One region of the Halomonas sp. GXIMD04776 genome, then DNA from elsewhere that is predicted to be linked to it. Evidence: predicted binding sites of a transcription regulator. Region 1 holds the regulator's gene; the other holds the start of a gene.
The links. Region 1 encodes FNR, which switches genes on or off when oxygen is low (the NO sensors DNR and NnrR bind a similar motif). Its sites were predicted from a motif close to TTGATNTANATCAA; they were not measured.
Positions count from the first base shown of each region.

Region 2: a site for FNR is predicted at 2,112-2,125, ahead of clpB (ATP-dependent chaperone ClpB). Genes of this name have one in related genera too.

Region 1 is NZ_JBNCAN010000003.1:194,575-202,279, reverse strand. It holds gene ACPF7Z_RS03240 (hypothetical protein) at 1-1,005, opposite strand, end outside; gene fnr (fumarate/nitrate reduction transcriptional regulator Fnr) at 1,148-1,915, opposite strand; gene ACPF7Z_RS03230 (carboxymuconolactone decarboxylase family protein) at 2,122-2,439, shown strand; gene narL (two-component system response regulator NarL) at 2,501-3,142, opposite strand; gene ACPF7Z_RS03220 (histidine kinase) at 3,139-4,911, opposite strand; gene ACPF7Z_RS03215 (nitrate/nitrite transporter) at 5,152-7,705, shown strand, end outside.
Region 2 is NZ_JBNCAN010000018.1:9,177-16,881, forward strand. It holds gene clpB (ATP-dependent chaperone ClpB) at 1-1,986, opposite strand, end outside; gene pgeF (peptidoglycan editing factor PgeF) at 2,166-2,921, opposite strand; gene rluD (23S rRNA pseudouridine(1911/1915/1917) synthase RluD) at 2,918-3,877, opposite strand; gene ACPF7Z_RS12830 (outer membrane protein assembly factor BamD) at 3,977-4,786, shown strand; gene ACPF7Z_RS12835 (NAD+ synthase) at 4,911-6,542, opposite strand; gene ACPF7Z_RS12840 (PP0621 family protein) at 6,666-6,926, shown strand; gene ACPF7Z_RS12845 (GspH/FimT family pseudopilin) at 7,023-7,517, shown strand; gene ACPF7Z_RS12850 (type IV pilin protein) at 7,548-7,705, opposite strand, start outside.

The DNA of each region.
Region 1 (7,705 bases):
TCTCTGATCGAGATGCCTGTAATAGCGTGGTATCTGTTGGGCATTCTGGCTGTAACTATCGTTTATATGGCTGAGCGCACCCGGTCCCAGGCCGATCAGATCGCAAGCCGCATGAGAAGAGTACCCGTGTAAGTTGTAGCTTAGCGTGCCTTGGCGCCAAGCCTGCGCCAGGGCATCGTCGGTCAGGGCGAAATGGCCCAGGCCAAGATGCACATAGCCGGCGGCCGCGAGTGACAGGATGGCGTGCTGCAAACGCGCCGGAGTGAGCGCTGCGGCATTGGTCCGTGTGCCGGCGGGGCGAGGGTGACACAGATTGAGCTGGTCCGGTCGTAGCGCTATTAACGTGGCCAGGTTCGCATCGAAGCCAGCAAGCGTCTGCCCGGGAGGGGCAAGGATCATCGTCATGCTTATCGCATGGAAATACGCATCTCGCGCGGCGTCGACAAGAAGCGCGAGGGCTTCCTCGCTGGGCTGAACCTTTAGATTCAAATGAGTGAATCCCAGCTCGCCGAGCAGCGCTATGTGACCTTCGGAAGTGTCATTCGCGTCCACATCGATAGTGCAGGTGGGCTGGTCGTCCTGAGCCAGACGAAAACGTTGCGCCAATACGCCAAACAGCCTTTCCCACTGCGCGTACTTCATGCATGTCGACAAGCCGCCACTCACATGAATGTGCTCGACGAGACGATCACTATCGAAAAGTGCGGCTTGCAAACCGATTTCCCGTTCGAGATAGCCAAGATATTCATGAATACGGGCTTTGTGATGAACGCTCGTCTTGTGACAGGCATCCGGTCCATCCAGCTCATGGCAGTCTGATAGGTATAGGGAAACCGAGAGTGGCTTGGGGATGGGATCCTCGTTGCTGGCCTGAGCCGCCAGGCGATGGTCCCGGGGCGAGAAGCCTTCGCGTAATAGCGTCAGAGGGAAATAGGGAGCATGACACGGGGCGATGCTGGCGTATTTTTTCAGTAAGACACGATCGAGCGTCGAGTGAGCAACCATCTCGTATCCTTCGAGAAAGGATTTTTACGCTCACTATAGCCAGCGTCGACACGCCCTGTGTTGACTTGAGTCACGTCTAATCAAACATCGCTCAAGGGACAGAGGCCACCGGCGTTACGTAGACACGTCTTGAGTAGAGGTATCACGCATGACGTGAACGTGAAGCCGAGCCAACATCCGGGGCGGCACCATAGGCGAGCTCCGTCAAGGCAGGCTTGTCGACGATGTTGATTTCCTTGCCGGCAATGTTGAGAAGCTTCTGTTCCTCCAGACGGCGGAAGGTCCGGCTCATTGTTTCCGGCACCAGTCCGAGATAATTGCCTAGATCCAGACGCGACATCGGCAGGCGGAAGCGGCTGGCGGAGAGGCCTCGATTGGCAAAGCGCTCCGAAAAATTCAAGAGGATGGCTGCCAGGCGCTGTTCCGCGGAGCGCCGAGTCAGTAGCTGAGCGGTCCCCTGTTCGGTCACCAGCTCGCGACTCATGATGCGAACTAACTGCTGCTGCAGTCCGGGGGCCTTTTCTCCCAAGGCTTCAAGGGAGTGGAAGGGGATCTCGCAGACACTCGAGGTTTCCATGGCGATGGCGGCGTTGGGGTGCCGATCGGACGTGATGGCCTCAAGCCCGATTACCTCACCGGGAAGATGAAAACCGGTAATATGCTCATCGCCGTTGGCCAGCAAGCTCGAGGTCTTGATCGAGCCGGTACGCACTGCATAGATGGCAGTGAAGGGATGCCCTGCCTGGAACAGATAGTCGCCGCGAGAGATGGGTTTGCGACGTTGCACGATCTTCTCGAGCTTGATGACATCCGCATTGGAAAGCGAATCCGGCAGGCACAGTTCGCGCAGACGACAATCGCGACAGTTGTCTCGCGTCTCGTTGAGTGCGGCAACGCGGGGCAGGGACATTTTTTCCTCCTCACTGTGAGCCTTGCCTGAGTTATATGAGCGATTCTAACTAAAAGAGGGCAAGGTCTCGATGGTTGCAGGCACATAGTATAGGTTAAATTGACAGGTGCCCAAGAATGAAAGGATGAAAATCGGATGTTGGCGCAAGGTCATACCTAGATTATTGTCGGCAATCATGACGTTAACTTTATAAGGAGTATGTCTTTATGTCTCAGCAGAATCTACCTTCCGGCGCCGGCGAAGTCGCCGAGCAGTACCCCGAAGTATGGAGTGCCTATGCTGCCCTGGGAGAGGCCTGCGCCGAGTCTGGGCCACTGGATGAGCGCACACGTCGCCTGGTCAAGCTGGCGCTGGCCGTGGGGGCCCGATCCGAAGGGGCGGTGCATTCCCACGCGAGGCGCGCCCTGGAAGAATCCATCGATGCCGAGGAGCTCAAGCAAGTGGCGATGATGTCGATCCCCACCCTGGGCTTTCCGGCGGCCGTGGCGGCCCTGACCTGGATCGAGGATGTCACCGATTCTTGAAAGAAGTGGTTAAACTAAGCTGTTGAAACAAGTGCTTCGATAGCCATGGCGAGAACAGGAATCATACCGCGCCATGATTGACCGCCCAGACGGCAGCTTCTACTCGGGAGCGCAAATTCAGCTTCTTGAGTAGATGCTTGACGTGTACCTTGACGGTGCCTTCGGTGATGGCCAATTGTCGTGCGATCATCTTGTTGCTGCGTCCCTTCGCAAGCGCACGCAGAATGTCCCGTTCCCGAGAGGTCAGGGTCGTCAGGACATCGACGGAGGCGGTTCGCCTGCCACCGATGGCGTCAGCAAGGATGGTCGCCAGCTGCGGGCTGACAACCATAATGCCTTTGGCCGCCTGCTGGATATGCACCAGCAGATCTTCGGGCTCCATGTCCTTGAGCAGATAGCCATCGGCCCCGGCGCGAAGTGCCGCCACGATATCCTCGTTGGCATCGGATACGGTCAGCATGACGATGCGCGTATCGATATCGGCACCGCGTATCTGTCCTAGGGCTTCCAGACCATCCACCTGCGCCATGTGCAGATCCATCAGGATCAGATCCAGGTCGAGCTCTGCCGCCATGCGCACGGCGTCAGCGCCATTGGACGCTTCCCCGGCTACCAGCATGTTGTCATCCATGTCGATCAGCTGGCGAACACCGCGGCGAAACAGCGGATGGTCGTCGACGATCAGGATACGGGGGCTAGTCATCGGTTATCTCCGGATAGCGGGCTCGAGTCATTCTCGTTAGCCAACCGAGGCATGAAGTGCAGTGCGACGAGTGTTCCTCCTTCGGGATGGCGCTGCATAGTGAGACGCCCACCAAGCGCTGCGGCACGCTCACGCATGATGATGGTACCGTAATGGTTCAGTCGCTCCCATTGATCCGGTAATCCGATGCCATCGTCGCGTAGACTCAGTTCTACGCCACCCTCTGCATCGTTACAAAGATGAATATCACAACGATGCGCCTTGGCGTGGTGGATCACGTTGGCCAGCGCTTCCCGCACAAGATGCAGGATATGCACTTCTTCATTAGGGGTAAGCGGAGACTGCTCAAGGGCTTGGTCGAAGGAGTGGTGGAGGGCATCGTTGAGCCGTATCTCGAGTCCACCGCGTCGTGAAAATTCCTGGGTCGTTTCATGCAGCGCTGTTTCGAGCCCCGCGGCGTTCATCTGCAGTCGGAAGGTGTTGAGCAGCTCCCGCAACTGGCGGTAGGCCGCATTGAGGCCTTCGCGTAGCTCATCGATGACGGCCTGCTGATCCGTCTGGGGTTTTTGCTGGCGAATCTGCATCTGCAGTCGGGCCACCTGAATCTTCAGATAGGACAGCGACTGGGCGAGAGAGTCGTGAAGCTCTCGGGCGATGACCGCCCGTTCATCCATCAGGGCCAGCCTGCGTTGCTCATCGGACTTTTTGGCAAGGGATAGAGCCGCGGCAATCAGGTCGGCGACGGTTTCGATCAGTTCTTGTTGCCAATGCTGTGGCCCGTGATCCTGCGGATAGCGCAGCAGAAGCATGCCGTAATGCTGTCCGGCTTTTTCGACGGCAATGGCCCGAGCGTCGGCGGGGGCGCTATCGTTGCCCAGGTACAGGGTGATCGAGTCGACGCCGGTGACCCGCTCGAGCTGATCGAGTACCTCTCGATAGCGCTCATGGCCCGTAGAGAAACCGCTGAACTGGCGCGCCGCCTGATAGAGCAGGCTCAGTGCATCGTTGCTGCGTTGAAGCTCGGCAGTCTTGAGCGTAACCCGCTGTTCCAGCTGAGCATACATCTGCGAAAGACTCTCGTTCATCTGGTTGATGGTGCGCGAGATCAGGCCGAGTTCATTGTCGTTGCGGTAGTGGGTGCGGTGATCAAAATTCCCTTGGCGTGCCTGATTGACCACAGTGAACAACTCTCGCAGCGGGGGCATGATATTGGCTAACTGGTACATTGCGAAAAAGGCCAATACCAAGGTCAGGAAAAGCGCAATCCCCTGTACCAGGCGAAGCATCTCGATGCGCGATTCCGCTCTTTCTTGCAGTTGGCTGACGAATGCATCCATTTCGTCGACGAAGCGTGCAACCCGCTCGGATAACGCCTGCTCCTTTTCAACATCCGGCATCAGCATGGCGGGGCGCAGTATCTCCTGCCATTGGCGAATCACCTCGTTATAGCGAATCGTCAGGGGATGCTGTGATCCACCCGGAACAAACGAGACGATCGAGTCTTCTCGCAGAGTTTCGTCAAGGCGGGTGACGCGTTGCTCGATAAGATCATCTGCCCCCAGCGACTGGTCCAGAGTGCTGTAAAGGCGATAGGCCTGCATGCGTATCGAGCCGGCCTGATTGATCGCCGCGGCGTCGCCGCTGGCCGTTTCGGCAATGACGATCGAGCCCAACATGCTGGTAAGGGCAAGGACGACGATGCCGGCCATGATCAGCCCTGCGCGAAAGAACAGGGATTGGCCAAAGGTGTAAGGCATGAGGGGGTCCATGGGCCACTACCTCTTTTGAGTCGTTATGTCGTTCTTGCCCATAACAAGTCATCTAAAATTCCTATTAATCCATTCGATACAAATACTTGAAATATATTTTTGGAATACCTCTTAAGTGGTATTCCGATCTATTCGGCTACTTTCCAGTCAATCGTTCCTTGATTCAGGTCAATAGGTCTCAAGACTCCCTGTAGCAATGTGCCTCTAGTCGGCTCTTATCCGATTCCAAGGGGACCTGCCATGCCAAACGTATTGTCGCTTCTACGCCAGGATGAGCATCGGGCGCTGGGGTTGTCGACCCTGGCGTTTACGTTGTGCTTCGCGGTGTGGACACTCTTCTCCATTCTCGGGATACAGATCAAGCAGGAGTTCGGGCTTTCCGACACCCAGCTGGGGCTGCTGATGGCCACGCCGATTCTTACTGGCTCTATCTCGCGGATGTTCCTGGGCATTTTGACTGACCGCTTCGGTGGGCGCTGGGTATTCGGGCTATTGATGCTGGTCACGGCTCTTTGTGTTTATTTGCTGACCTTTGCTAACAGCTATGCGATGTTGCTGATCGGCGCCCTCGGTGTGGGTCTGGCCGGTGGTTCCTTCATCGTCGGAGTGGCCTATACCTCCGCCTGGTTCCCGAAGGAGAAGCAGGGGACTGCGTTGGGTATCTTCGGCGCCGGCAACGTGGGTGCCGCGGTGACCAATTTCGGCGCCCCCTTCTTGCTGCTGGCACTCGGATGGCAGGCGACCGCTCTAGTGTATGCCACGGTCATCGGCGCCATGGGTATCGCCTTCATGGTGCTGGCGAAAACCGATCCATTGAGTGCCGGTCGCCGTGCCAACCCGGTGCCCTTGAAGGAGCAACTGGCGCCCATGACCCAACTGCGGGTATGGCGTTTCTCGCTCTACTATTTCTTCGTCTTCGGTGCCTTTGTTGCTCTGGCCCTGTGGTTGCCGCATTACCTGATTGAGGTATACGGGCTGGGCATCGCCGCCGCAGGCGTCATTGCCGCGCTGTATACCATTCCCGCCTCGCTGTTCCGGATTCTCGGCGGCTGGCTATCGGATCGCTACGGCGCGCGTCGGGTGATGTACTGGACGCTGATCGTCTCGGTCATTTGTACGTTCCTGTTGAGTTATCCGCCTACCGAGTACGTGGTGCATGGGGTGGCGGGAGAGATTCGTTTCTCGCTGACCATGCATCTGGTCGCCTTCGTTGCGCTGACCATGGTGCTGGGCTTCTTCATGTCCTTGGGCAAGGCGGCGGTATTCAAGCATATCCCGGTCTACTATCCACAGCATGTCGGCGCCGTGGGCGGCGTGGTAGGAATGATCGGTGGCCTGGGCGGCTTCTTCCTGCCCTTGACCTTCGGCATGCTCAACGACGTGGTAGGTATCTGGCAAAGCTGCTTCATGCTGCTGTTCGTGATTTCCGGTGCGGCTCTGGCCTGGATGCATTACGCCATTGCCAAGGTCAAGCGTGCCGAGTGGGAAAGCCAGCGCGAGAGCACCGACCTGCCGGAGCTTTCCAGCCCGAGTCGCTTCGTGCTGCAGGACTGGCGTCCGGAAGATCAAGGCTTCTGGGAGGCCAAGGGCAAGCGTATTGCTACCCGCAACCTGTGGATCTCGGTTCCCAACCTGCTGCTGGCCTTCGTGGTGTGGATGGTGTGGTCCGTGGTGGTTGCCAAGCTGCCTCAGGTGGGCTTTGATTACACCTCCAACCAATTGTTCTGGCTGGCGGCGCTGCCGGGCCTCTCCGGTGCCACTCTGCGTATCTTCTATAGTTTCATGGTGCCGATATTCGGTGGCCGTCGCTTCACCGCAATTTCCACCGCATCCTTGCTGCTACCGGCGCTGTGGATCGGGTTCGCAGTCCAGAACCCGGAAACACCTTATCTGGTGATGCTGATCCTGGCGCTGATGTGCGGCTTCGGTGGCGGCAATTTCGCCTCCAGCATGGCCAATATCTCGTTTTTCTATCCCAAGCAGGAAAAGGGCAATGCGCTGGCGCTCAACGCCGGCCTGGGCAACCTGGGCGTGTCCGTCATGCAGTTCCTGGTGCCACTGGGCATTACCGCCGGGGTATTCGGCTATCTGGGCGGTGATCCACAGCTTCTCGATAACGGTGATCAGCTATGGTTGCAGAACGCCGGCTTTATCTGGGTGCCGTTCATCATCATCGGCACCCTTGCGGCCTGGTTCGGCATGAATGACATCGCCAGCGCCAAGTCCTCCTTCAAGGATCAGTCGGTCATCTTCAAGCGCAAGCACAACTGGCTGATGTGCGTGCTGTATACCGGCACCTTCGGCAGCTTCATCGGCTATTCCGCGGGCTTCCCGCTGCTGGCGGCCAATCAGTTCCCGGACGTCGATGTGCTCAAGTTCGCCTTCCTGGGGCCGCTGGTGGGGGCGCTTTCCCGGGCCGGCACCGGCTGGGTGTCCGATCGCTTCGGCGGTGAGCGGGTGACCTTCTGGGTGTTCGTGGCGATGATCGCCAGCGTTTTCGGAGTGCTGTTCTTCCTCGGCATCAAGGACCAGCCCGGTGCGTTCTGGGGTTTCTTCGCCATGTTCCTGCTGCTGTTCTTCTTCACCGGAGTCGGTAATGCCAGCACCTTCCAGATGATTCCGGTGATCTTTCGCCAGGAAATTCCACGGTTGATGCCGCATCTCTCCGCACAAGAGCAGCGCCAGCAGGCGGAGCGGGAATCCGCGGCCACCATCGGCTTCACCTCGGCGATTGCCGCCTATGGCGCTTTCTTCATCCCCAAGGCCTATGGCAGCTCCATTGCCTTGACCGGCG
Region 2 (7,705 bases), on a different contig from region 1:
GCCCTCTTCGTAACCCACATAGCCGGGAGGCGCCCCAATCAGCCGCGCCACGGAGTGCTTCTCCATGAACTCGGACATATCGATGCGCACCATGGCTTCTTCGGTGTCGAAGAGGAAATTGGCCAGCGACTTGCACAGCTCGGTCTTGCCCACCCCGGTCGGGCCGAGGAACAGAAAAGAGCCGTTGGGACGGTTGGGATCGGCAAGCCCCGCTCGGGAACGACGTACCGCATTGGCCACCGCATTGACCGCCTCGTCCTGGCCGATCACCCGCTCGTGGAGCGCGTCTTCCATGCGCAGCAGCTTGTCGCGCTCGCCTTCGAGCATCTTGGACACGGGAATACCGGTCCAGCGCGAGACGACCTCGGCGATCTCCTCCTCGGTGACGTTGGAGCGCAGCAGCACATGCTTGGAGGTATCCGCCGCCTCCCCTTCGCCAGACTCGGCGATCTTCTTCTCCAGCGTCGGGATGACCCCGTACTGCAGCTCGGACATGCGCCCTAGATCACTCTGGCGACGTGCCGCCTCGAGATCGATGCGCGCCTGCTCGAGCTCCGCCTTGAATTGGGCCGCCCCCTGGATACTGGCTTTCTCGGACTTCCACACCTCTTCGAGGTCCGCATACTCGCGTTCGAGTTCGTCTATCTGACCCTGAAGCCCTTCCAGGCGCTTTCGCGAGGCCTCATCGGTCTCCTTCTTCAGCGCCTCACGTTCCATCTTGAGCTGAATCAGGCGGCGGTCGAGACGATCCATCTCCTCCGGCTTGGAATCCAGTTCCATGCGGATGCGCGAGGCCGCCTCATCGATCAGGTCGATGGCCTTGTCCGGCAACTGGCGATCGGTGATGTAGCGGGTCGACAGCTTGGCCGCGGCGATGATCGCCGAATCGGTGATATCGACCCCATGGTGCACCTCGTAGCGCTCCTTGAGGCCGCGCAGGATGGCGACGGTGTCTTCCTCGGTCGGCTCGTCCACCAGCACCTTCTGGAAACGGCGCTCCAGAGCGGCATCCTTCTCGATGTACTTGCGGTATTCGTCCAGGGTCGTGGCGCCCACGCAGTGCAGCTCACCGCGAGCCAAGGCCGGCTTCAACATATTGCCGGCGTCCATGGATCCTTCTGCCTTGCCGGCGCCGACCATGGTGTGCAACTCATCGATGAACAGGATCACCCGGCCCTCTTCCTGGGCCAGCTCCTTGAGTACCGCCTTCAAGCGCTCCTCGAACTCGCCCCGGAACTTGGCACCGGCCAATAGCGCCCCCATGTCCAGGGACAGCACCCGCTTGTCCTTGAGCCCTTCCGGCACCTCACCGTTGATGATGCGCTGGGCCAGTCCCTCGACGATAGCGGTCTTGCCCACCCCGGGTTCGCCGATCAGCACCGGGTTGTTCTTGGTACGCCGCTGCAGCACCTGGATCGTGCGGCGGATCTCGTCATCCCGGCCGATCACCGGATCGAGCTTGCCCTCGGTGGCCCGGGCGGTAAGGTCCAAGGTGTACTTGTCCAGCGCTTCGCGGTTTTCCTCAGCGTTGGCATCGTCGACCTTGGCACCTCCGCGAAGACTGTCGATGGCAGCCAGTACCGCTTTCTTGGTCAGGCCCGCCTGGGTCAACACGCGAGTGATGGCGTGGTTCATTTCCAGGGCCGCGAGCAGCACCAGTTCGCTGGCAATGTACTGGTCGCCGCGTTTCTGGGCTTCTCGGTCGGCCAGATTGAACAACCTCGCCAGATCCTGGCTCATATTGACGTTGCCGTCGAACTGCCCCACCTCGGGCAGGTTGTCCAGATAGTCGGCCAGGCCATCGCGCAGCTTGGCGATGTCACCGCCACTCTTCTGCACCAACCCCTTGATGCCGCTATCCTGGGCATCGAGTAGTGCGGCCACCAAGTGGCCAGGATCGAGTTGATTGTGGCCGCTGCCTACCGCCAGGGATTGGGCCTCGGCCAGGGCGTTCTGCAATTTGCTGGTCATGCGGTCGATTCGCATCGAATTCCTCCCTCAGGGGCAAGGCGCGTTTGGACGCGCCTTGCGGCCTTCATTTACGTTGACATATTCAATGGAGGTATGTTGGGAGGGTTTCAAGTCGGTGGGTAGCGAAAGCAGCAGCGCAATTGATCGAGATCAAAATGAAAAGATATCACGCATAGCAATAAGTCAGCTTTTCCTTATCTCAGCCAGATCACGCTGGCCATCCGCCCGGTCACACCGTCGTCCCGGCGGTAAGAATAAAAACGCGATTCACAAGCGGTGCAAAAATGGCCACCGCTGATATGCGAGACCCCCAGGCGCTCCAGCCGCAGGCGCGCCAATCGGTAAAGATCACCCATGTAGTGGTTGAGCCGATAGGGGCTGGGTTCAAAGGCACTAGCTGCCTCGGGCTGAACCGCAACGAAGGCCTCGAATACCTCCCGGCCCACTTCAAATTGAGCATTTGAAATGGCCGGGCCAAGCCAGGCCATCAGATCTTCCGGAGCACATCCCAACGCTGCAACGCTGGCCTCTAGAACACCCCCCGCCAGGCTACGCCAACCAGCGTGAGCGAGTCCGACACGGCTCCCCTGGCGATCGCACAGGAACACCGGCAAACAATCGGCGGTAAGTATTACGCAGGCATAGTGCTTGTCGAAGGCCACCGCGGCATCGCCCTTGGGCAACGTCCTGGCAAACTCCGCGGAATAGCCTTGAACGACATTGGCGCCATGCACCTGATCGAGCCACAACAGAGGGCGTTCGTCGTCTATCTGTTCGGCCAGCAGATCACGACAGTGCGCCACCTTGGCCGGATCATCACCCACATGAAGTGCCGGATTGAAAGCGGCGAAGGGCCCCTGGCTGGGCCCGGTCTCCCGGGTGGTGATGAAGGCGCCAACGGTGCTCGGCGACGGCCAGTCGGGCAACAAAAGCGTCGGTTGCTCGCTCATGTGCGCTCCTCACTGTCGACTCTCAAGTAGTCGAGAAGCATCAGCAGGTCGTCCGGCAAATCGGCGCGAAATTCCATCGACTTGTCATGACGTGGATGAATAAATGCCAGCTTGCGCGCGTGCAGGGCCTGGCGGGGAAACTCGCGCAGGATTTCCTTGAGGGTATCGGAGGCCCCGGCCGGCAATTTGAAGCGGCCGCTGTAGAGCGCATCCCCGATCAAGGGGAAGCGCCGATGGGCCATGTGCACACGAATCTGATGGGTGCGTCCGGTTTCCAGCTTGCAACGCACATGCGTATGACCGCGAAAACGTTCGGCAACGCGGTAATGGGTGATCGCCGGTTTGCCCGAGTCAGTGACCGCCTGACGTTTGCGATCCTTGGGATGACGCCCGATTGGCGCGTCCACCGTGCCGCCGGCGGTCATGACGCCGATGACGACCGCATCATATTCACGAGAAACGCTGCGCGCCTGGAGCTGCTCGACCAGCGAGGTCTGCGCCTGCAGCGTCTTGGCGACGACCATCAAGCCGCTGGTGTCCTTATCGAGACGATGCACGATGCCTGCTCGCGGTATGGCAGCCAACGCCGGACAATAATGCAGCACCGCATTGAGCAGGGTGCCGTCCGGATTGCCCGCCGCCGGGTGCACCACCAATCCTGGCGGCTTGTCGATGACCAATACATCGTCGTCCTCGAAGACGATATCCAAGGCGATCGCCTGGGGCACCCAGCGCGTTTCTTCCTCGAGCACCGCGTGCAACGCCAGTCGCTCGCCTCCGTAAACCTTGTCCTTGGGTTTGGCCTGAACGCCGTCCAGGGTCAGCGCGCCTTGCTTGATCCAGCTCTTCAGCCGCTCGCGGGAAAAATCGGGCAGTAGTTCCGCCGCGGCCTGGTCGAGGCGCATGCCGACCATGGCTTCGGGAATGGATTCGTCGCGATGAACGGTCTCTGACATAGCGTTCTTGTGGCCTGTGACGTTTCGCCCCTGTGGGGCTTTGCTTTATAGTGAGCCGAATTCGGCCGATTCTAGCATGGCCACCGCAGATTGCCCGATATGAGGATGACGATGCGCGCGACTACTCTGGCTACCCTGTTGCTTTCCGCCACCCTGCTGGCGGGCTGCGCCAGCAACGAGGCAGCCCCGGATTTACAGGAGCAGGAGCTCTATCAGAAGGCCCAGACATCGCTGGATGCCGGGCGCTACAGCAGCGCCGTCACTCAGCTTGAAGCTCTGGATACTCGCTTTCCCTTCGGCAGCTATGCGGAACAGGCACAGCTCGAGCTGATCTACGCTTACTACAAGGTGGACAACTGGGAAGCCGCCCGGGCCGCCGCCAGTCGCTTTATCCGTCTGCACCCGGATCACCCCCAGGTCGACTACGCCTACTACATGCGTGGTCTTGCTGCTTATCAGGCGGGGCGTTTCAGCCTCGAGAGTCTAAACCTGATCGACATCTCCAAACGCGATCTCGGCGCTTCGCGGGATGCCTATGTCGATTTCGGCGAGCTGGTCCGGCGTTATCCGGACAGCCCCTACGCCGCCGATGCGCGTCAACGCATCATCTATCTGCGCAACGTGTTGGCCCGCAGCGAGCTGCAGGTGGCCGACTTCTATCTGCGTAAGGGTGCCTACGTCGCCGCCATCGAGCGTGGCCGCTGGGTCATCGAGCATTACCCGCAATCCACCGCTACCCGGGATGCTCTGGCAGTCATGGTAGAAGGCTATCTCGGCATGGATATGCGCGACCGCGCCCGGGAAGCGTTGGCGACCCTGATCGAGAACGATCCGGACAACCGGCACCTGGATGGCCGCACCTTCGAACCGGAGCACGTCAAGGCCAAACCGCTTAGTCTTGACAGCTGATATCGATATCGAGCCCCTTATCAGACTCTGGAAATAAATAAAAAGCCTGGGAACAAGAAGTCTTGAAGCGATAAGCCCTGCCAATCGGCAGGGCTACTCTTTTAGCTCACGGCGCTGACACGGCTCAATTACCTGGCTGCCAGCCATTGACGACGGGATAACGCCGATCGCGACCAAAACCGCGGGCCGTCACCCGTACGCCGAGAGGCGCCTGACGGCGCTTGTATTCACTGCGATCGACCAACTTCACTACTCTGTAGACGTCCTCGGCGGCAAACCCTGCCTCGATGATCGCCTCGGCGCTCATATCTCTCTCGATGTAACGCCCGAGAATCGCATCAAGGATATCGTAGCCCGGCAAGGAATCGCTGTCCTGCTGATCCGGCGCCAACTCCGCAGAGGGCGGGCGTGTGATGACCCGCTCAGGAATCACCAGCCCTTGGGTGTTGCGCCATTTGGCCAGACGATAGACCCAGGTCTTGTAGACGTCCTTCAAGGCATTGTAACCGCCCACCATATCGCCATAGAGCGTGGCATAGCCCACCGCCATCTCGCTCTTGTTGCCGGTAGTCAGCACCATCAACCCCTTCTTGTTGGAAATGGCCATGAGCAACACGCCACGACAACGCGACTGCAGATTTTCCTCGGTGGTATCCCGCTCACTTCCCGCAAAGCTATCGGCTAGAGTCTCGGTGAAGGCCTCGACCATCGGCGCAATCGGCATCACCTCATAATGCACTCCGAGCAAACGTGCCTGCTCGGCGGCATCTGCCCGGGAGATATCGGCGGTATAGTGATACGGCATCATCACCGCCTGGACTCGCTCGGGGCCCAGCGCATCCACGGCGATGGCCAGCGACAGGGCGGAATCGATGCCGCCGGAGAGTCCCAGCACCACCCCTTGAAAACCGCTCTTGTTGACATAATCGCGTAGCCCCGTGACCAGGGCGCAGTAGAGGTTGTCCTCGTTGTCGCCCAGGGCTTCGCACTCCCCTGTCTCTGGCTCCCAACGCCCATCACGTTTGACGAAGCGCACCGGCATCAGTCCCACCTGCCAATGCGGCGCGCGCACCCGCAGATCGCCTTCGGCGCTTACCACCAGCGACCCCCCATCGAATACCAGGTCGTCTTGCCCGCCGATCTGATTGACGTAAACTACTGGAAGCTGCACTTCACGGGCTCGATCGGCAAACAACGCAAGGCGCTCGGCGGGCTTGTCCTGGTGGAAGGGCGAGGCGTTGAGAGTCACGAGGATATCGGCGCCGGCTTCCTGAGCCTTGCGCACCGGCTTGCCTTCCCAGAGATCTTCGCAGATGAGGATACCCAACCGCGCCCCCCGATGCTCGATCACCAGCGGCTGGCGACCCGGTGTGAAATAGCGATGTTCGTCGAACACCAGATAATTGGGAAGCGCCTGCTTGGCGTACTCGCCGACCCACTCACCGTTGTAGAGCACACCGGCCAGATTGAAATATCCTTTCCTGCGACGCCCGGGATAGCCGACGATCACCATCACATCCCGCACGATCTTCTTGGCCATGCGCTCCCGGGCTTCCTCCAATCGGTCTTCCATTGAGCCACGTAGCAGCAGATCTTCGGGGGGATAGCCGGTGAGAAACAACTCGGGCAGCACGACCACATCGGCCTTGTGCTCGATACACGCCTCGCGCACCGTCTCGATAGCAAGCTCGGCATTGCCGGGAATATCGCCCACCAGGGGGTCCAGTTGGGCCATGACCAGCGTCAGGTCTTGCATGGCGAATCGTTTCCTTTAATTGGCTGGAACGGATAGGAGCTTTACACTTACTCCCTCATGCACATTGTCCCGCAAGGTCTGCGCTGAGGCAAAGCGCCTACCGGCCACCGAGGGAGTCAGAGGATGAATCTTTTGATCATACGCCTGATCATTTTTGCCGTGCTGTTCTGGGCGGGTCTCAAATTGTATCGCATGTACCGGGAGTGGCAGTCGGAGCGGAACGACGATCAGCCGCACCGCCTCGATGATGGCCAGATGGTGCGTTGCAGTTATTGTCGCGTGCACCTACCGGAAGACGAGGCATTGCGTCGGGGCGATCAATGGTTCTGTAGTCACGAGCATCGCGACAAGTTTCTTGAACAGCAGCGTCCATCCGACGACTGACACAATCGCTCGCACACCCTCATGTTTTGTTCGGTGAGCCCGATATTGATAGAAAGCCATTCGAATAACCAAAATTCAAAGACGGGCACTGCTAGTATGAACTCAAGGACGCAGAAGGGGTTTACGCTGATTGAGCTGATGGTGGTCGTGGCGGTGATCGCCATCTTGGCGACCTGGGCCGTACCCAGCTTCTCGAACCTGATGGCGGGTAACGCATTGGACCGCCAGGCCGACCGCATCTGGCAGGCAATCACCGCCGCGCGCACCGAGGCGGCGGAACGCCGGACGACCGTGCGGGTCTGTCCAGGCGATCCGGCCAACGGCTGTAATGCCAATTGGCAAGGAGCACTGATGCTCTTCGCAGATGCCAACGAGGATAATACGTATCAAGCGGGAGAAGCGGTCATCCGTGTTTTCGATGCGCCTGATAACAAGGCCATCATCACAACGAATAACTCTTCCTCGGGCCTTAGCTATCGAGCCGATGGCTTCACCACTGATTGGGGGACTTTTACCTTGAGCCATCCCCAGCTCGATGCAGGTCAGGCTCGCCAGATCACCATCTCTCAGGCCCGGGTGCGTCGGAACTAGATCTGCGTTTAAGGGCTTATCAAAAGCCTCTCAAGAGCCCCAACATCCTTGAGTTGCAGGAGCACGCTGACCGTCCTGACTCAGGGTCAGCGTGCCGCAGCCATCATTGGCCTGTGGACCGCCAGGTACCGCCACCGCTCTGATCACGAAGCCGTTGCCACTATCGGTGATATCGATCCTGAACTGGT